Regions from separate parts of the Pseudomonas sp. B21128 genome, predicted to be linked through region 2. Evidence: riboswitches for the same ligand, from Rfam matches in the RefSeq annotation. Region 2 holds a riboswitch; each other region holds the start of a gene.
What was found. A riboswitch is a leader RNA that binds a small molecule or an ion and turns the genes downstream of it on or off. The one in region 2 is predicted to bind cobalamin.

Region 1 (6,915 bases), 270 kb from region 2:
CACCTTCATCCTGCGGTGGGAAGTTCTTTTCGGGGTCTTTCAAACCCTTGAGGATTTCAAGTCGGGTCTGGTTTGAAAGTGCTTTGAATATTTCGAGTAAGTCCATGCCGCGAGGATATCGACATTTTTCGATATGTCAATGCGAGAATCCAGTAGTTTTCAGTTGGCCGCGAGCATTGCGATATGATCCGCAGCAACCGATTCCGATGGACTCACGCTCATGCCAACCGCGCAGACCCGCCCTACCCCCGCGCCAATGCTCAAACCCGGCGAAACCGTGGTGCTGTTCGACGGTGTGTGCAAGCTATGCAATGGCTGGGCGCGTTTTTTGATTCGGCATGATCATCAACGGCGCGTGCGACTGGCGGCAGTGCAGTCACCCGAGGGACAGGCGCTGCTGGCATGGGCGGGGTTGCCAGTGGACCAGTTCGACACCATGGCAGTCATTCGCGACCGACATTACTGGGCGCGATCAGATGCCTTTTTTGAAGTCGTCGGTCAGTTGCCCGGCCGCTGGCAGCCCTTGCGCTTGCTGCGCGTTTTCCCGCGTGGGCTGCGGGACTGGGCATATGACCGCATCGCGTTGAATCGCTATCGGCTGTTCGGCAAGTACGACAGCTGCCTGCTGCCCAATCCTGATCACGAGCAGCGATTTCTGAAAATGCCTGCGCCATCTTCAGCACAATCACACCGATAAAGCGTGGTCAGAACTGCTCGTCAGAAAACTGCACGGACAGGGTCAAGTTGGCCGGATCGTTGATCGCAATCAGGTATTCAGCAACGCTGATTTCGCCGACGCAGGGCCGGGCACCTGGTTGCGGCACATAACCTCCGACCATTTTCGCGGCCAGTGCGACGGCGGCGCAGCTGGGAATTTCCGGGCCTTTGTCGTTAAGAGCGGTCAGTTGCGCGGTCATGGTCAGCGGTTGCCCTTCAACGCCTGCGCCCTGAACGTCGATGTACATCGCACTTTTGCCATCGCCAAAACGCTCGAATCGACAGCCCAGCCGATACAGTCTGGCGGCCCAAGGGAGATGGTCGCGAACCAGCCCGATTTTTACTGCCTGCGCTAACAATGCGTTGGCAATACCGGCGAGTTTCAGCCCGGCACCTGCCTTGAAGCTGAGCGTGTGCGCACCATAGCGTCCGGCGAAGATATCCATGTCCGGTACGTCAACATTCGCCAGTAAACGGCTGCCCAGTTGCGGTATTTTGCGCAAGGTCAGATTCTGCCAACCCGACACTTCATGCACCTTGCCGTTTTTCAGTTGTTTGATCGGCTTGCCGGCGTAGGCCAGCACACCTTCGATTGTCGACAGACCGGGCATTTTCGCCGAAGCAGATACGCCGTATTCGATCGAATCGATACGCGAGAATCGGTGACGCTGCTGATCGATGATCGCTGACGAAAGCGTCGGCACCGAACTGCAACCACTGAGGATCGCCACGCCCGCCGCTTTCGCCCGTGCGTCGAGAATACTTACGCCGTTGACGAAGGTTCGGCAGTCCGCCAGGTCGCAGTAATTCACTTGAGCAGCGATGCAATTCTCGGCGACCGCATAGGATTGCCCCTGAAACGGCCCGCCGGTGTGGATGACCAACTGGATATCCAGCGAGCGCAAAGCGGCGCTGAACGCGGGGCCCATGGCATCGCCGCACCAACCTTGGGCGACAGCAGCCGACTGGCTGTTCAGCTCATCAACCTTGCGCTGCAACTTGTGCGGGTCGCGTCCCGAGAGCAGCAGTTCTACACCCGGCATGACCGCCAAATGCCCGCAAACGATGCTACCGAAATTACCGTAGCCACCGACCACCATCACCCTGAACGGCATTCAATTCTTCCCTAACTGAAAGGCTGTTCTCAGCCACTATTCGACGCACATAAACAGCCGTGAAGAATATAGACCCGGGCACTCGCAAGCCACTCAACCATTGTGCGATGCCGTCAGCTCGATACCTGTTCAAGAAAGATCAGTTGCAAGGGCTCTTCAAGCAGGTCATCCGCCGTAGCAGCAAAGCGCTGGAAATACGGCATGGCGAAGTGCGCATCCAGTGCCGCTTGATCCTTGAACGCCTCGCGCATGTAAAACGTGCCGCGCTCATCGCGCAGTTCAAACAACACATAATCGAGATTGCCTGGCTCTGCCCGGGTCGGCTCGACCAGTGCCAGAAGCCCTTCTTTCAAGGCCCGTTCCTGACCCTTTTTGGCCTTGAGGACGGCAATCGAAACCAACACTTCTGTGGACGCATTCATCATCAGTTCTCCGGAAGATAAAACAGGTATTACCGGGTAGGCGCAGGCGCCGCGTCGATTTTCAGACGCAGCAGGCTGCAGGGTTTCTGTTGTTGATCCTGCCCGCCGCGAAACACCGCCTGGCGGTGCAACGGGTTGGCGATGAAATACAGACAGTCAACAGAAGCCTTCGAGCACGATCTTGCCCCGAGCCTTGCCACTCTCGACCCGTGCATGAGCCCGGCGCATGTTTGCTGCGTTGATCGCGCCGAAGTGCTCGCCGACGGTGGTCTGCAAAACGCCCAGATCAATCAGGTCGGAGACCCGGTTAAGCAAGTGATGTTGTTCGATCATGTCCGCCGTTTCGTACAATGAGCGGGTGAACATCAACTCCCAATGCAGCGACAACGACTTGCGCTTGAGCGGCATGACATCAAGGCTCTCGGGATCATCAATCACCGCTAGACGACCCTGCGGTCGCAGCACTTCGATCAGCTGTAGAAAGTGCTGTTCGGTGTGGGTCAGGCTGGCGACGTAATCGACCTCGGCAATCCCGAGGGCCTGCAACTGAGCGAGCAGCGGCTGGCTGTGATCGATGACGTGATGGGCGCCCAACTGCTTCACCCAACCTGCGGTCTCCGGGCGCGAAGCGGTGCCAATCACCGTGAGTCGGGTCAACTGCCGAGCCAGTTGCACCAGCATCGAACCGACGCCACCCGCCGCGCCGGTAATCAACAGGCATTTGCCCTCCCCGCTGGCCTCGGCGACACCGAGACGGTCGAACAACAATTCCCACGCCGTGATCGACGTTAACGGCAGTGCCGCCGCCTCGGCAGCACTCAACGAACGTGGCTTGTGCCCGACAATTCGCTCATCGACCAAATGCAATTCGCTGTAGCTACCGCTGCGAATAATCGAGCCGGCGTAAAACACTTCGTCGCCCGGTTGAAACAGCGTCACTTGCGAACCGACTTCGCGAACGATGCCGGCCGCATCCCAACCGAGAATTTTCGGTTCTTTGGTGAAAGTACCGGCGCGCACCTTGGTGTCGACCGGGTTGACTGAAACAGCCCGTACCTCGACGAGCAGGTCACGCGGACCGGGCACTGGCGCAGTTATCTCGATGTCTTGCAAGGATTGCGCATCTTCAATGGGCAGGGCGTGTTGTACAAAGGTGATGGCTTTCATGGGGACTCGCTGTCTGAAGGGTTGAAGCATTCACTTGCCACCATCTTCGACTTCCCACGGAGAAAGAAAAACCTGCAGAATGCGCCAACACTTTCACTGCAGGAGAGAAAATGATCCGCATCGATGATCTCGCCCTGTTCACCCGCAGCGCAGCGCTGGGCAGCTTTACCGCCGCGGCGCTGGAGGCCGACTTGTTGCCAGGGCAGGTCGCCGCCGCCATCAAACGTCTGGAGCGCGAACTGGATGTGCGCCTGTTCGCGCGAACCACCCGCAGCCTGCGTTTGACTGCCGAAGGTGAGCAATACCTGCCCACCGCCCACGCCGTGCTCGAAACCCTGAAACAAGGCGAGGACAACCTGCGGGGTGAAAACGCCACGCTGCGCGGCGTGCTGCAAGTCACTGCGCCGTCTGATCTGGGGCGCAATATTCTGCTGCCGTGGTTAACGATGTTCCGTCGTCAGCATCCGGAACTGACCCTGCGCTTTGCCCTGTCGGACCAGATGGCCGACCTGTTTCGCGACCCGGTCGACGTCGCCATTCGGTACGGTACCAACGAAGACGCCAACTACGTGGCTCTGCCACTCGCGCCTTGGAATAACCGGGTGCTGGTCGCATCGAAGGACTACGTGCAACGCCACGGGCAGCCAAAAACGCCGGAGGACTTGCTGAATCATCCATGCCTGCTCTACCTGCAGAATGGTCGGGTATTCGATAAATGGTGCCTGGCCGGTAAAACGATTCAAGTCTCTGGCCCGCTGTTCAGCGACGACGCCGATGTGGTTCGGCGCTGGGCACTGGCCGGTGAAGGTATCGCCAACAAATCCTGGCTGGATGTCAGCGCTGACGTGAGCGCAGGACGCCTGCTTGTGCTGCTGCCGGACTTCCCCGGAGAGGCCTCGCCATTGAGTCTGGTGTGCCCGCATCGCAAACAAATCTCCCCCGCGGTATCGCAACTGCATGCGTGGTTGAGCAACCAGTTTGCCGCCCTGCAGCCGGGCTGAACTGAGCGTCCGATAATGGCCGCGGCGTTGACGAACGGTCATTCGAGTGTTCAGATGCCGCCCAGTTTCAGGTGTCCCATGCCGCCGTGCATGGGGTGAAACGGGAAACCGGTACGTTCTTTTTTGAACAAGTCCGGTGCTGCCCCCGCAACGGTATGCGCGTGATGCTTTCGACACACCACTGTGGCCAGACGGCCATGGGAAGGTGAAAGCATCGATACGCGCGAGCCCGGAGACCGGCCCGAAATGTCTGTTTGGCAAAATCCTGCGGTGGGCGGGCATGGGCCGGTGTCGGCGTGTGCGCGATGCCTTCTCCTGCATGCTCTTCTGCGAAGATCCTTTTCGAGAAGACAATGATTCGACCTTTCAACTCCTCTGCTCCCTCCCTGTTATTCGGTTGCCTGTTCAGTCCGCTGCTGCTGGCCGACGACGCGACTCTGGAACTCAATCAGCAAATCGTTTCGGCACCCTCGGTGGAGTCCACGACCGTCGCCGACATGGCGCATTACGGCAGCAAAGTGGACATCGTCAGCCGCGAACAGATCGAGCGCGCCGGCCCCGGGGCGGATGTCAGTCGCGTCATGCAGATGTTCATTCCCGGCCTCTATGTCGCCCCGAAAAACGGCCCGTTCGACTACGGCACTTATTCCCTGTCAGGCGGACGCAATGACGATACGCTGGTCCTGCTCGACGGTGCACGCCTGAACAACCGCTTGTACGGCGGTTTGTACCTGGACACCTTGCCGGCCAACGCCATCGAACGCATCGAAGTGCTCAAGGGTGGGCAGAGTCTGTTGTTCGGCACGCAAGCGGTGTCAGGAGTAATCAACATCGTCACCCGTTCGCCGCAGAGTCGAAAGGCCTCGGGCGAGGTGAACATGGGCCTCGACACTTTCGGCGGCACCACCGGCGATGCCCGGGTCGAGAACATCTTCAGCAACGGTTTCGGCGATCTGGGCTTGCTGGCCTATGTCAGCCACAACGTCTCCGACGGTTACCAGCCGTTTCGCAACCGCGACATGAAAAACGTCACCGAGAAAAACCGTGCTTATGAAGTCACCACATTCGGTGGCAAGGCGATTCAGTCGTTTGGCGACGACTCGCGGCTGGAGTTGTTCTACCAATATGCGGACGCCAACCTCGATTTCGCCCGCCCGGTCGATAACCACAAAACCACCAACGACCGCGTGCAACAGATCGCTACGGCGACCTTCGAGCAAAACCTCAATGAACGTCTGAGCTACTTCGTCAAAGGCCATATCAACGATTGGGACACCCGCTACACGCGCATCAATAATGTCGAGGGCGGCGCCACCAAAGCCATCAACCACAACGACTATTGGGGCTTTACCGATTGGGGCATACAGGCCGAAGGCAAGGCTGAATCGTCCGGCGGTCATGTGCTGGTGTTCGGCACCGACAACCAATGGTTCAAAGGCCAGGACGATGTGCTGATCATCGACAACGACAAGGCCGAAGCCCACGCGATCTACACCCAGTTGCGTCCGCAGATCGACGCCCTGCCCGACTGGCACCCGAGCGTCGGCGTTCGTCACGAAGCCATGGGCGGCGGCGACAGCGCCACGGTCGCCATGCTCACTTCGCTCTACGATCTCAACGACAACTGGGCCGTGCGCGGTCAGTACGGCAGCGCCTACAAACTGCCGAACGCCGAACAATTGTTCGTCAACGAACCGGGCGACGAGATCGGCAACCGCAACCTCAAACCGGAAAAAAGCCGCAACGCCGAACTGGGCCTCGACTACAAGGGCCTGCTGCTCGATCGCGCGTTCAGTGCCAGCGTCACCGTGTTCAAACGCAAGATCGACGACCTGATCACCCTCGACGATAGCCACTGGGTCAACGGCGAGGGCCAGGTACGTATGCGCGGTTTCGAGGCTGACGCGAAACTGGCCCTCAACGCGCAATGGAGCCTGCAAGCGGACATGACCCGCAACCTCACCGAATCGCGCAGCGGCGTGACCATCAATGACATCCCGAGCTTCTTCGCCCGTTCGCGCATTGGCTTCGAGTCGGAAAACCGCCTGTGGGGTGCCGGCGGCGCGATCCGCTATATCCGCGATGTGACCAGCTCGAAACAGGTCGAGTACGGTCGCTATTCAGTGATCGATGCCGACGCTTATCGCTACCTCGACAATGCCCGTCAACATCGCGTCAGCCTGCTGGTAGAGAACCTGTTCGACCGCGATTACGTCACCAGCCGTGCCAGCAACGTCGACAACCTCGGACGACCGTTCACCTCAGAAGTACGCTACACGTACCGCTTCTGATGGCTGAAATCAAAGCAGTCGACGGCATCGACACGCACCCGGACTGGTCGCACGTTCCCGAACATGCGCGCCACGTGTTCCTCTGCACCGGCCCGCGCTGCACCCAGCGCGGCGCCTTGCAGTTATGGAAAACCCTGCGCCGGCACCTGCTGGCGCACGACCGCATCGAAACCCCGTGCGGCGTTTTACTGACGCGCACGCA
Region 2 (6,915 bases):
CTAGTCGCTCATCGTCCGATTTGAACTCCCGGACTTAGTGCTGCGTCCTTTGTTGTACGGTCAGTAATACTTTTATCGGGGCCCTTGCCATGAATGCCTACAAAAATTTGCTGAGCGATACCGAAGTGAAAAAACTCGCCGCGCTGGATCGTTGGCACGCGGCGTTGGACGATGTGACGTTGCGTCGCGACAACCCGGATGGCTATCACGAAGAGCTGATCCGCCGCGCAGACGAACTCGACCGCCTCGGGAAAATCACCTTCGAAGAGTGGCGAACCTTGCGGCTCGACGCTGATCAAGCCTGGTTGCGTGCGGTATCCGGGGATGACTATCGGTGAAGGGCTTATCAACCAGGGAGAATTTGTGTCCACATTCACCATTGAGGTCGTGACCCGGTCAGAGATTGCCGAAGTCATCGACTTCGTCATGCAGGCTCGCGCTGAGCTTTTTCCTAAACTGAGCGCCACGGGAATCCCGCCAGATCTGGCGAATTTTGAAGAGACTTACCTGAATGGCGCCGGGCTTTTTCTGCTTGCCCGTCATGAGGGCCGCATCGTCGCCACGATCGGCTATCTGCCCTACGACCGACGCTTCGAACACCTCGATTACGGGCAGCTCAAGGTAGTGGAAGTGGTGCGGCTGTTTGTTCTTCCCGAGTTCAGACGCTCGGGACTTGCCAGTGAGCTTTACCAGACCTTGCGGTCATCGGCCGAACGCGCAGGGGTCGATGTGATTTACCTGCACACGCACCCGTTCTTGCCGGGCGCGATCAATTTCTGGCTCAAGCGCGGTTTCCAGGTGATCAGCGTCGATGCCGATCCGGTCTGGCAGACGACCCACATGGATTTCCGGATTCATGACTGACCCATCAGGAAGAGCGCAATCGCAGGATCTGCGCGCCGTCGAACGGGTCAGTCAGGTAATGCGCGTGGACACCAAACGTTTCCAGCAGGCGTTGCGCGGTCAACACTTCAAGTGGTTTGCCGAGGGCGACGAGTCGACCCTTGTCCAGTACGGCCAAACGATCACACGTCAGTGCCTGATTGAGGTCGTGCAGGGCAATCACCGTGGTCACCGGCAACGCTTGAACCCCATGCAAAATCGACAGTTGATGCTGGATATCCAGATGGTTGGTAGGTTCGTCCAGCAGCAGAATTTGCGGGCGCTGGGCGAGGGCGCGCGCGATGTGCACACGCTGGCGCTCGCCACCGGAAAGGCTGCGCCAGGAGCGATTGCGCAGATGCGCCGCGTCAACATCGCGCAGGGCCTGATCGACGATGCCATCGTCCTCGGCAGACCACGGACTGAGCGCCGACAGCCATGGCGTTCGACCCAGTGCCACCGCATCAAACACGCTGATCGCATCGAGGGTGTCCGCCTGTTGCTCAACCACCGCCAGCGTTTGCGCGACGGTTCGGCGCGATAGCGTTTTCAAGCGCTGGTCGTGGAGATGGATGTCGCCACGACTGGGCGCGCGTACGCCGCAAAGCAATTTCAGCAAAGTGGATTTGCCAGAACCGTTGGGGCCGACAAGCCCAAGGGTTTCGCCGTGACGGATGTCCAGATCGATTTCGTGTAGCAACCGCGCATCGCGGATATCAAAGCCGAGGCCGCAGCACCGCAGCACCGAATCGCCGATCACCGGGGACAGCGCATTCATCGGGCATTCCTCCGGCCGATCAGGATCAGCGCGAACACCGGCGCACCGACCAGCGCGGTAATCACGCCGACCGGGATCACCTGGCCTTTGATCAGCGTGCGCGACAGCACATCAGCGGCAATCAGAAACACCGCGCCACCCAGCGCACTCGCTGGTAGCAGGCGCGTGTGTCGAGTGCCAAGCAACAGCCTTACAGCGTGGGGAATGACCAGCCCCACGAAACCTATCGAGCCGACAATCGATACCATCACTGCCGTCACCAATGCGGCACAACTGATCAACAGCAATTGCACGCGCCGCACCGGAATGCCGAGCGAGGCAGCTGAGTCGATGCCGAAGGTAAACGCGTCCAGCGCACGCCGATGCCACAGGCACACAACGAGCCCGATGACCGCCACCGGCACCGCCAGCCACACCGATGGCCAGCGCACGCCGCTGAGATTGCCGAGCATCCAGAACATGATGCCGCGTGCCTGTTCGGAACTGGCCGACTTGGTGATCAGAAATGCCGTGAGTGCATTGAACAGTTGCGAGCCGGCAATCCCCGCCAAAATGATCTGGCCGGTATTACCCGGTGAACCTGCGGCGCGGCCGAGCAAAACCACCACGGCGAACGCCACCACAGCGCCGCCGAACGCGCCGACTGACATGGAAATCGCCCCGGCGCCGAAACCCAGCAACGCGACCATCACCGCACCGGTCGAAGCCCCGGCGGAAATGCCCAGCAGATACGGATCGGCCAACGGGTTGCGCAGCAGCGATTGCAGAATCACCCCGCAAGTCGCCAGGCCAGCGCCGCAAGCGGCGGCCACCAGCGCGCGCGTCAGGCGATAGTTCCAGACGATGCCTTCGTCGATCGGATCAAGCACATACCCGGCCGCCCACAGTTTGTTGGCCAGCACCTGAAACACCACGACGGGATCAATGGTGGTTTCACCAATGGCCACACCTGCAATCACCGCTAAAAGCAGGATCGTCAGTGCAAGCACGGTGCGTATCAACGTCGCGGTCATTTGGACAGGTCGTATCCGTTGATGGCGCTCGCCAGTGCGGCGATACCGTCGAATGTGCGCATGCTGGCCTGCATGGCCATGGCGTCGAGAATAATGATGCGGTTGTTTTTTACCGCGTCCATGTTGCGGGTCACGGGATCGCTGCGCAAAAATTCCAGCTTCTTCAGGTAGTCATCCGCCGGGAAGCGACGGCGATCCATGCGTGCGATGACCAGCATTGTCGGGTTGGCTTTGGCGATGGTTTCCCAGCCGACGGTTGGCCATTCCTCATCGGACTCCACGACGTTGCGCACGCCCAGGGTGGTGAGCATGAAGTCTGGAACGCCTTTGTGTCCGGCGACGTACGGGTCGATATCCAGACTGGCACTGGAAAACCAGACCAACGCGCTGATGTCTTTCGGGTTCTTGTCACTCGCCATGGCAATGGACTTGGACAGGCTCGCCTTGAGGTCTGTGTTCAGCTGCTGCGCACGCGCCTGGACATCAAAAATCTCACCGAACTGGGTGATGCTTTTGTAGATGCTATCGATGCGAAACGGCGCCAGACGCGTGCCGTCGGCACCGACCAGATTGTCCTTGGCCTCGCAGTCAGACGGCATCAGATACGTCGGAATCTTCAGCTCGTGAAACTGTTCGCGGGTGCCGACCGCACCTTGTGGCCCGACCATCCATTCCAGCTCCACAGCCACCAGTTGCGGGCGCTTGGCGATCACCGATTCGAAACTCGGTTCGTTATCGGCCAAGCGCTCGATGTTGTCGTTTTGCGCTTTGTACTGAGGCAGCACATCGTTGAACCACAACGATGTGCCGACCATTTTGTCAGCCAGCCCGAGCGCAAAAAGCATTTCCGTGCCGGCCTGGCCGATCGTGACCGCCCGGGCAGGGGCCTGCGCGAAGGTCAGCGTGCTGCCGCAGTTAGCAATTGTCAGCGGGTACTGCGTCGGCGACGCATGGGCGAGGGAGCCCAGAGCCAGGCCAGCGACGAGGGCGACAAAGCGGGGCAGTGGCATGATTGCAGTCTCCATTCGGACCGTACACAAAGCAGGGGTGCAGGGTCTGGAAACACATCTCGACGCTGCGGATCAGCAGTGCCAGGGCGATCAACACGTGATGCGCGCAGAGGGATGTCCTTCCCGGACACCCCGCCGGTTAGTGATTGTTGCTTGGCCGGCAGGTCTCCTGACTGATGCGTCATCGCCTGCTTCAGCCTTCCCGGGAGCAATCCCAGTGGCAGTTCAGAAGCAGGCTCGGCATCTACAGTTGCGGGGGCAGTTCCGTTTGAGGCGTCGAGCGCATCACGGATTCCCTATTATTTCCAATTGGAAACCGGCGGGCAGCATGGTATCCGATCATGACGGTCGAGGCGAACGGGCGGCGCAAATGAGTTCGGGCTCAGGAGCCGGTACCCGCAATGACCGGCCCAGCGCTGCGGTTTCCAGGGTTTTGGGCGTGGCACGGAACGTGTTGACGAGCCTTTGGTGCCAATGCAGAGGAAAGTTCTGTCAACAATTGGGTTGTCCAGCAACATGACGCCAGCAAGCCCATCAACGGGCGCGTCAAACCGGGAGGAAAATCAGTGCAGCAAATTGGAATTTTGGGTGTAGGCGAGCTGACCGAAAAAGTCGTCATGGGCCTGCGCCGTAGTGGCTACACAGGTCGAATCTGCTTGTCCCCACGTAACCAGAAGCGCGCCGAGGCGCTCCGCGATAATTGGGATTGCGAGGTGATGGACAGCAATCAGCGCGTTGCAGACGGCTCTGCGGTGTTGTTTCTGGGCGTCCGTCCGGAGGCTGTGGAGCAGGTTGCCAAAGAAGTCAGCGTGACATCCGATCAAACCGTGATTTCGCTGGTTGCCGGCATGAATCTGCAGGAACTCGACCGCCATTTTCCGCACGCGAAGCGGGTAAGGGCCATGCTCTCCTACGCTGCGCAAATCAACCAGTCGACGGTCGTGGTCACGCCGGCCGGCGAGCCGCATGAATCCTTGCTCCGCGATCTCGGCACGCTGGTTGTGCTGGACAACGAACAGGCTTTCGAGTTGGCGACGGTCGCCGCGTGCATGAATGGCTGGTTCTATTTCTTCCTGGGCGAGTTGCAGCAATGGTTCGTTGAGAAGGGATTGAACAACGAACAGGCGGCGCAGTTAGTGATGGGGAACATGCAAGACTGTCTTGCCAGTGCTCGCCAACAGCCCGGTTTGAGCCTGGAAGAACTCGGAAACAGGATTGCGACGCCCGGGACCTTCACGGCTGCCGGGCTGGATGTGCTCAATGGTGCAAACATGCGTGAACCATGGCGGCAGGCGTGTGATGTAATCCTGCAACAGCTGGTGAAAACGCCCTAGTCGTTGAGCATGTCGCGGTAGTCCGCGCTACGCCATGTTCAACTCGCTATCCTTGATGTTGGCAATGGGCCCCAAAATCGCGGCATCGAATTCGGCGAGGTCAGTATGGGTCGCCAGTCGACGGGGAAAATCAGGGTTTGCCAACGCCGCTTTGCCCAGCGCGATGACATTGGCACCGTCACCGAATGCTTGCTCGGCGCGCTGAGGGACACCCAGTCCACCGTTGGCGATGATCGCCACTTGGGGCGCATACCGGCGGGCCAATTCAACCAGGCTTGCAGATCCTCCATCGAACGCCGGTTTCCAGGCCTCAAATTCAGTCACATGAATGAAATCAACGCCGGCGTCCTTGACCGACCCGAAAATGACCTCGGCGCCAGCTTCGCCTTCCGGCCATTTATGTTCGTAGTCGTTTACTTTGCTTTGGGAGAGGCGTACGCCTACGGGAACACTTGCGCCGACAGCCGTCTTCACAGCCTTGATGACTTCCAGTGTCAGCGCTATCCGCGCCGCGACATTCCCGCCCCAGCGATCGGTGCGCTGGTTGGTGTAGTCGGTCAGGAATTGATCGAGTAAATAGCCGTTCGCCCCGTGGATTTCAATGCCATCGAAACCAGCAGTTCGCGTTGCCAGCACGGCCGCTTGCGCAAATCCGGCGATGGCATCGGCAATGTCCTCATCATTCATTGCCTGGGGTAACGGATATTGTCCCTCGCCGTAATAGAACTTCATCTGCGTGCCTTTTGGTCGAACGGGGGAGGGTGCAGCCGTCGACATTTCAAAACGATTGGCCTGACTCAGCGCTCCCGCGTGCATGAGTTGTGCGAATACGGTGCCATCGTGAGCATGGACAAGATCGGTCATGCCGCGCCACGCCTGGGCCTGTTCGACATCGCTGACGCCCGGTTGGAAGGGGTATCCCTGAGCGTGTTTCTGGTCGGTGTACAGCCCTTCGGTAATGATCAGACCGAATCCGCCTTCGGCGAATCTTCCGTAGTAACGCTCCATCTCAGCGGTCACCTGGCCCGCGTCGGTAGCGCTGACACGTGTCATGGGCGCGACGGCAAGACGATTCGCCAACTTGACGTTGCCAATATCAAATGGGGTTAGAATCTGCGCATCGTAGTCAGTCATAAAACCAGTCCTCATGTGTCCGGGTTGTGGTCGCAAAGCGATGTGGACAACAATAGACTCGGCATGAAGCCCTGATAACCCAAGCAAAGGGTTATGCCGCTTTATCAGAAACGGATGTAATGATGCAAGTTTCAGATGTGCAAGTGTTCGATGCCATTGCCGATACCGGCAGTCTTTCGGCTGCGGCCCGACGGCTGGGCCTTACCCCGATGACGGTGTCGCGCAGGCTGGCAGCACTTGAATCCGAGCTGGGGGTCAGGTTGTTTCATCGCACGACCCGCGCCGTATCGCTTACCGCAGAAGGCGAAACCTTCCTGCCTTTTGCTGCGACGTTGTTGCAAGCAAGCGAAGAGGCCAGGGCCTGTTTGAAATCCAGCGCCGGCACGGCCAGCGGGGTGCTGAAGGTCACGGCCCCCACCGTGTTCGGACAGTCAGTGATCATGCCGCTGTTGCCCGCGCTATTGGCGGAACACCCGGCGCTGCGGATAGATCTGACGCTCTCGGACAGCATCGTCGATATTGTCGGTCTCGGAATCGATGTCGCCATTCGTATTGCCACCCTGCGAGACTCGGCTTTGATCGCGCGCCCGCTAGCACCCAATCCCAGAGTGCTATGCGCAAGTCCCGCGTATCTGAAGCGTTACGGCACGCCGACGACAATGGAGGCACTGACGAACCACCGGCGCATCGCCTTGCACGGCATGCCTTACTGGCCTTTCATGCGCGCGGGTGAGGCCGTGGCAATCCGCGCCGACGGTGTTTTT
Region 3 (6,915 bases), 420 kb from region 2:
GGCGAACAATTCGTGCAGCGGCGATTCGTGATCCAGGTTCGGGTCGAGTTTGCGCTGGGCATCGACTTGATCCGGAAACGCGGCGAAGGTGCCAGCGGCCACGGCCGGGCTGTCGACCACGGTGATCACCGCGTCAACCGTGCAGGCGCTGCGGATTTCCGGCCACTGGAAGGCTTGCACCAACGGTTTTGGCAGGGCCAGGCCGGAGGTTTCGATGAGGATGTGATCAAGGTCACCGCGACGGGCAACCAGCTCGCGCATTACTGGAAAGAACTCTTCCTGCACAGTGCAGCACAGGCAGCCGTTGGCCAGTTCATAGACGCGGCCGGTGGCTTCTTCTTCGGTGCAACCGATGGTGCATTGCTTGAGGATTTCACCGTCGATGCCCAACTCGCCAAACTCGTTGACGATCACCGCAATACGGCGGCCCTGCGCGTTGTCGAGCATGTGCCGCAGCAGCGTGGTTTTGCCCGAGCCGAGGAAGCCGGTGACGATGGTGACAGGGAGCTTGGCCAGTGTTTTCATCGGTATGCCCTTTGGCAAAGTGGCGGGCATACGGGACGAGAACCGGCACCGCGCGTGCGTGCCTGGAGAGTTCGCCACCGGATCACCCCGCCCGGTTGAATTGAGAATCTGTGACGAGGCAGGTCTCCTGGCTGACGGTGTTCAGGCGCTGGGCCTGGCATTCACTGCGCCTTCCCGCGGGCTCTGTGGATTGAGCTTGCAGTGGCGTGGCAGCGAATATCACCGTTCACAGTTGCGGGGGCAGCCGCGGCATTGACCGCGTTCCCTTCTTAGCTTCGGCAATGCCGAAGAACCTCGAAGGCGCAAGGCTACGCATGGTGCAGTGGTGGGTCAATGTTTGGATACGGGGCATCCGTTGCTGTGGGTGCTGCCGCTGGCGGTTTCGCTCTTACAGCGAGTCCCTTTTTCAAACGCCAAAAAGAAACCACAAGGTTTTGCCGGCATGACTCACCCACATAGGTAACAAAACAGTTCAAGCACATAGGTAACAGTTTTTAACTGGCACGCTCCTCCCCCACTCAACACAATGAGCGTTAGCTCGAGTGCAGCTTTTGATCTTGATCCACGGACGACGTCGGGAGGCTGAGTGGAGGGATTCATCCGGGGAGTACATCGAAAGGAGGTGCAGCGAAGCAAACCGGAATCGTTGCCCCGGATGGATTCCGGAGCGAAGGAACCCCGAGCTTTAGCGAGCGGGCCGGACGTTGGAGCAAGCGTTTTTGGTTACTTTTGAGGCGTTTTTCAAAAGTGACCCGCCGTAAGGGCGGAACCGTAATCAGCCACACCCGCAGCAACGGATAAGCCCCCAAAGCAAATTGACTAAAAACCCCACACCATGCTCTCCTACACAACTTGTTACGGGTGCCCTTCACGGGGTGAAACGGGAAACCGGTGAATCATGTGCTTTACTCAGAGCCATGTCAGTCCGGTGCTGCCCCCGCAACGGTAAGCGAGCGAAGCGTCAGATCCACTGTGCCCTTGCGGCATGGGAAGGTGACGCTTGCAGGTCGGCCCGACGCCAACCCCTCGTGAGCCCGGAGACCGGCCCGCAACACACAGTGCGCACCTGCGTCGCTGAACATAACAAACCCGCGGTGGGCGGGCGCTGTTTGAACCTCTGCGTGCCCGCGCCGCAGGGGGTTTCATGCGCTCTGTTCACCTGCTGACATTCCAGAGGGAAGCGCCATGTCAATCGTCACCAGCACCGGCAGCAACACGGACAAAATCTCCAGCACCACCACCCTGAGCCAGCGCCTGACCGCCGCCATCTTCGCGTCGATTCTGGGGGCAGGCCTCGTCTATTTCGCGGGCTTCTCGCACATCGAAGCCGTGCACAACGCGGCTCACGATACCCGCCATAGCGCCGCGTTCCCGTGCCACTGAGACCTGCCGACATGATCAAGCGAATTGCGCAAACCGCGGGCTTCACCGGTCTGCTGGCCGCCCTGCTGCTCACGCTGCTGCAAAGTTTCTGGGTGTCACCGCTGATTCTTCAAGCCGAAACCTATGAAAAATCCGAACCTGTTGCCGCCGTTCACGAACACGTCGCCGGCACCGCCGCGCACACCCATGATACCGAAGCCTGGGAACCGGAAGACGGCTGGCAGCGGGTGGTCTCGACCACGGGTGGCAATCTGGTGGTGGCCGTGGGTTTTGCCCTGATGCTGGCCGGCCTCTACACCCTGCGCGCGCCGACCAAAACCTCGCAAGGCCTGCTGTGGGGTCTGGCCGGTTACGCGACGTTCGTCCTCGCACCAACCCTGGGCTTGCCGCCTGAACTGCCGGGTACTGCCGCGGCGGATCTGGCTTCGCGGCAGTTGTGGTGGATCAGCACCGCCGCTTCAACCGCTGCCGGTCTGGCGTTGATTGCGTTCAGCCGTCATTGGCTGATGAAAATCCTCGGTGTAGCCATCCTCGCTGTACCGCACGTGATCGGCGCGCCGCAACCGGAGGTGCATTCGATGCTCGCTCCGGAAGCACTGGAAGCGCAGTTCAAAATCGCCTCGCAATTGACCAACGTCGCGTTCTGGCTGGCCTTGGGCTTGATCAGCGCCTGGTTGTTCCGCCGCAAGATCGATGGTCAATACCACGCATGACAACTGACAGCGCAGCGCCGACTTTCGTGGTCGGTCTGGGCTGCCAGCGCGGCTGCCCTGCGAGCACGCTGCGCGCGTTACTCGATCAAGCCTTGCAAGCCAACCGCATCGAACTGCATGCCGTGAAGGCTTTGGCCAGCATCGACTTGAAGCGCGATGAGCCCGGCCTGCAGGAACTCGCGAATCAGCTGGCCCTGCCGCTGCTGTACTTCAGCTGTGAGGAATTGGCCAGTTATGAACCGCAACTCAGCCACCATTCGCAGATTGCCTTCGAACGCACCGGTTGTTATGGCGTAGCCGAAAGCGCCGCACTGGCACTCGCCGAACAGCTGATTCAGGCACCGGCAAAGCTGCTGATTTCCCGACAAAAATACGCACAGGCAACGCTGGCATTGGCCGGCGCCGCGTAAATTCCCGATAATCCCCGCCATCAATCATGAGCAATCTTCATCTGAAGCGTTGCCGCGCCTATTTCCCAAGGATTCAACGATGACCGTTTACTTCATCGGCGCCGGCCCAGGCGACCCGGAATTGATCACAGTCAAAGGCCAGCGGCTGATACGCAGTTGCCCGGTGATCATCTACGCAGGTTCGCTGGTACCGGCGGCGGTGCTCGACGGTCATCAGGCACAGACACTGGTCAATAGCGCTGAATTGCATCTGGAGCAGATCATCGATCTGATCAAAACCGCCCATGCCCAAGGTCAGGATGTGGCGCGGGTGCATTCCGGAGATCCGAGTCTCTACGGCGCGATTGGCGAGCAGATCCGCTATCTGCGTGAACTGAATATCCCGTTTGAAATCATCCCCGGAGTGACAGCGACCGCGGCATGCGCGGCGTTGCTGGGCGCAGAACTCACGCTGCCTGACGTATCGCAAAGCGTGATCCTGACCCGCTATGCCGACAAGACGGCAATGCCCGCCGGCGAAGAGTTGGGCAGTCTGGCGCAGCATGGCGCGACGATGGCGATTCATCTGGGGGTCAATCACCTGGAAAAGATCCTGACTGAACTGCTGCCGCATTACGGCGCCGACTGCCCGATCGCGGTGATTCACCGAGCGACCTGGCCGGATCAGGACTGGGTGGTGGGGACGCTGGCGGATATCGCCGAGAAGGTTGCCGCCAAAGGCTTTCGCCGCACAGCGCTGATTCTGGTTGGGCGGGTGCTGGGAAGTGAGGTGTTCAGCGAGTCATCGCTGTATCGCGCCGGGCATGCGCATCTGTATCGCCCATGACGGCCCCTTCGCGAGCAAGCTCACTCCCACAGGGTTGGTGAACGACATGGTTTCACTGTGTGCGCGTGCCTGCTCGCGAAGGCGTCCTGGAATTTCACACAAAAAAAACGGCACTCACGGGTGCCGTTTTTTATGCTCGCAGTGAACACCTGACTTAGTAGTAGGCGTTTTCTTTCTGCGTGTGGTCAGTCACGTCGCGAACACCTTTGAGCTCAGGAATACGCTCAAGCAAGGTGCGCTCGATGCCTTCCTTCAGGGTCACGTCTGCCTGGCCACAGCCTTGGCAACCACCACCGAACTGCAAAACAGCGATGCCGTCTTCAACCACATCAATCAGGCTGACCTGACCGCCGTGGCTGGCCAGCCCCGGATTGATTTCGGTTTGCAGGTAATAGTTGATGCGCTCGTTGACCGGGCTTTCGGCATTGACCATCGGTACTTTGGCGTTTGGCGCCTTGATGGTCAGCTGGCCGCCCATGCGGTCAGTGGCGTAATCAACAACGGCGTCATCGAGAAACGCTTCGCTGAACGAATCGATATAAGCGGTGAAGCTTTTCAGCCCCAGCGCGGTGTCTTCAGGTTTTTCTTCGCCCGGCTTGCAGTAGGCAATGCACGTTTCGGCGTACTGGGTGCCAGGCTGGGTGATGAAGACGCGGATGCCGATGCCCGGGGTGTTCTGCTTGGACAGCAGATCGGCCAGGTAATCGTGGGCGGCGTCAGTAATGGTAATAGCGGTCATGGAAACTCCTCGCAGGCTTGTGGCGGAGTTTACGCCAATCATTGCGCCGGACAAAGTCCTAGTATTTTTGTCGGGAATGATTCTCGACGGAACGGTCATCTATTTGCGCCTTGAGCCAACGATAGCTGCGTTTTTCCACCCATTCGTAGCTCAGCCACGAGCCCGCGCCAATGGCCAGCACACATGCGATAAACATCAGATACGGGTTGATGGCGTATCGTTGAGCGATGAATCCACCTGCAGACAGCACCAGCACGTGCATCAAATACACCGAATATGAACAATCCCCGAGCAGCTTGAGCGCCTTGTTGCGCTCGACGTAGCGCTCCAGCGCGATGCACGCCGTGACCAGCACCGCGCTCGGCACGCCCCAGTTCAGCAGTCTCGGTCCCGGAGCCAGATGATAAATCGCTGCCAATGCACCAACGATGCCCAACAGCGGCAGCCATAACCCCGCCCCTATCAGCCCTCGGCGGTAGAGCACGCCGATGCCGATCCCCAGCAAAAATTCATAGACGATGTCTGCCCGGTAAAACTCGTTGAGCAAGCCGAACGCCTGGCAAGCGGCAAACAACAGCGTCGCGACCACCAGCAGGCGCACCTGCCAGCGAAACACCAGCGCGCAGGCAAACAGCACGTAGAACAGCATTTCGTAATTGAGTGTCCAGCCGACATTCAGCGTCGGGTAGATGCCGTAACCACCAGGGTTTTGCGTCGGGATAAACAGTAACGATGACAGTAGATGACGCCATTCCAGCGTCTGATCCGGCAACAACGGATGGGCGAACACCACCAGCAGCGCCATCAATAGCGTATACAGCCAGTACGCCGGGACGATGCGAAACAGCCGATACAGAAGGAATTTTCCGGGTCGCAGATCCTTGTCTCCGGTGGACAGGAAAATGACCAGACCGCTGATGACAAAGAAAATGTCGACCCCCACCGCGCCCTTGTCGATGAACAACTGGCCAATCGGCCCGCGCGCCTGGAAGCCGAAAAAAATCTGCATGAAGTGATGGCAGACCACTGTCCACGCGGCAAGCGCCCGCAAGGCCTGCACTGAAATCAACATCGATCACTCCTGTCCAACCCCTCAAACCACCGCGAAGCCCTTGGGAGTGGACTGGCTCGCGATAATGAAAGGTCAGGCACCAGCAATGCTCAAGGGGCCGGGGCAATCGCGAGCAGGCTCAGTTTCACAGGGGTTTTGCGATGCTGCTTGAAAACTGGGACAGCAGGTATCACTCAAATGATCAAAGATTCTCGTAGCGGTTCATGTCCAGTACGCCCTCTTCCACCGGCTCGGTTTCGTGGATGTACTGACTTAAATCGTGGAAATAGAACCAGAATTGCGGATGACTGCGACGAATACCCCAGCGTTCGACGATTTTTTCGAAACGGTTGGCATCCTTGGCATTCTCCATCGCATCGACGAAGGCCGGCACCTGATCAGCGGGAATGTTGAAGATAAAGTTCGGATAACTGCTGAGCACGCCCGGATAGAGGGTCAGCGTATCCAGCCCCGGCTGATAGCGCAGGGATTCACCCAGCAGAAACGCCACATTACTGTGCGCGCGGTTGCGCATCAGGCTGTAAGCCTCGCGTTTACCGCTGGCCGTTTCGATACGCAGCATGGTCGCTTCCGGCAATTGGTCGATGACCTTCAAACCGGCCGCCGGGCGTGATGTCAGACGGCTCAGCGCCTGCTCGGCATTTTGCAACGCCGGGTCGATATTCGGCCGCGAGCAATAAGCGCCGGCGCAACGGTTGATCGGGTCTGGGCGCGCATTGAGATCGCCGTAGCGCGTGAGCAACTGCATGGCGAAGTCGTGTTTCGGGTCCTTCTCATCGAGTTTCAACGCGGTCGGCGTGTCGTCGTCGATGGCTTCGTAATCGAGCCACATCTTGAACTGGCCACCGCTCTGGTACCAATCGTTGAGATAGTCCTCACGGGAGTCGGCCGGCATCAGGCGCAGGAAGTTCTGCTCGGCACCGTTGCGGATCAGGTCGAAATACAAGCGGGTTTGCGCCTGATGCGAGACATTGCCGAAGACATCGAAGTTGACCGCCAACTGGTAATAGGTGCGTTCCAGCAGCGGGTAGTCGAACAGCCACATCGTTTGCGGCACTTCACCAATCAGGCCTTTGTTCACCGAGGCACTGTCAAAGTGGCGGAAGATGCTCAGCAACGCGTTGTCGTTGCCCGCCCACAGGGTCGACCAGCTCGGCGCCGGCAAGTCGGCGTAACTGTCGCGACGCAGCGCCTCGTATTCATTACGTTTGTCGCGGTAGTTGCGCCACAGGCTCAGCACACTGCCG

Region 1: linked by a shared signal. The riboswitch ahead of AB4P91_RS20635 (TonB-dependent receptor plug domain-containing protein) and the one ahead of AB4P91_RS19385 (ABC transporter substrate-binding protein) in region 2 are both predicted to bind cobalamin.
Region 3: linked by a shared signal. The riboswitch ahead of AB4P91_RS17510 (CbtB domain-containing protein) and the one ahead of AB4P91_RS19385 (ABC transporter substrate-binding protein) in region 2 are both predicted to bind cobalamin.

Annotation. Positions count from the first base shown of each region.
Region 1 is NZ_CP162590.1:4,606,861-4,613,775, forward strand. It holds gene AB4P91_RS20600 (helix-turn-helix transcriptional regulator) at 1-106, opposite strand, end outside; gene AB4P91_RS20605 (thiol-disulfide oxidoreductase DCC family protein) at 221-697, shown strand; gene AB4P91_RS20610 (saccharopine dehydrogenase family protein) at 705-1,832, opposite strand; gene AB4P91_RS20615 (putative quinol monooxygenase) at 1,946-2,254, opposite strand; partial or broken gene AB4P91_RS20620 (gluconolaconase) at 2,284-2,406, opposite strand; gene AB4P91_RS20625 (zinc-binding alcohol dehydrogenase family protein) at 2,411-3,421, opposite strand; gene AB4P91_RS20630 (LysR family transcriptional regulator) at 3,532-4,422, shown strand; cobalamin riboswitch at 4,475-4,682, shown strand; gene AB4P91_RS20635 (TonB-dependent receptor plug domain-containing protein) at 4,776-6,713, shown strand; gene AB4P91_RS20640 ((2Fe-2S) ferredoxin domain-containing protein) at 6,713-6,915, shown strand, end outside.
Region 2 is NZ_CP162590.1:4,333,988-4,340,902, reverse strand. It holds gene AB4P91_RS19410 (ZIP family metal transporter) at 1-4, shown strand, start outside; gene AB4P91_RS19405 (hypothetical protein) at 90-338, shown strand; gene AB4P91_RS19400 (GNAT family N-acetyltransferase) at 364-864, shown strand; gene AB4P91_RS19395 (ABC transporter ATP-binding protein) at 869-1,660, opposite strand; gene AB4P91_RS19390 (FecCD family ABC transporter permease) at 1,657-2,661, opposite strand; gene AB4P91_RS19385 (ABC transporter substrate-binding protein) at 2,670-3,683, opposite strand; cobalamin riboswitch at 3,825-4,019, opposite strand; gene AB4P91_RS19380 (pyrroline-5-carboxylate reductase) at 4,250-5,017, shown strand; gene AB4P91_RS19375 (NADH:flavin oxidoreductase) at 5,045-6,151, opposite strand; gene AB4P91_RS19370 (LysR family transcriptional regulator) at 6,274-6,915, shown strand, end outside.
Region 3 is NZ_CP162590.1:3,914,191-3,921,105, reverse strand. It holds gene cobW (cobalamin biosynthesis protein CobW) at 1-525, opposite strand, end outside; cobalamin riboswitch at 625-837, opposite strand; cobalamin riboswitch at 1,368-1,590, shown strand; gene AB4P91_RS17510 (CbtB domain-containing protein) at 1,711-1,908, shown strand; gene AB4P91_RS17505 (CbtA family protein) at 1,920-2,621, shown strand; gene AB4P91_RS17500 (cobalamin biosynthesis protein) at 2,618-3,031, shown strand; gene cobM (precorrin-4 C(11)-methyltransferase) at 3,111-3,857, shown strand; gene nfuA (Fe-S biogenesis protein NfuA) at 4,012-4,596, opposite strand; gene AB4P91_RS17485 (acyltransferase family protein) at 4,655-5,668, opposite strand; gene AB4P91_RS17480 (fatty acid cis/trans isomerase) at 5,850-6,915, opposite strand, start outside.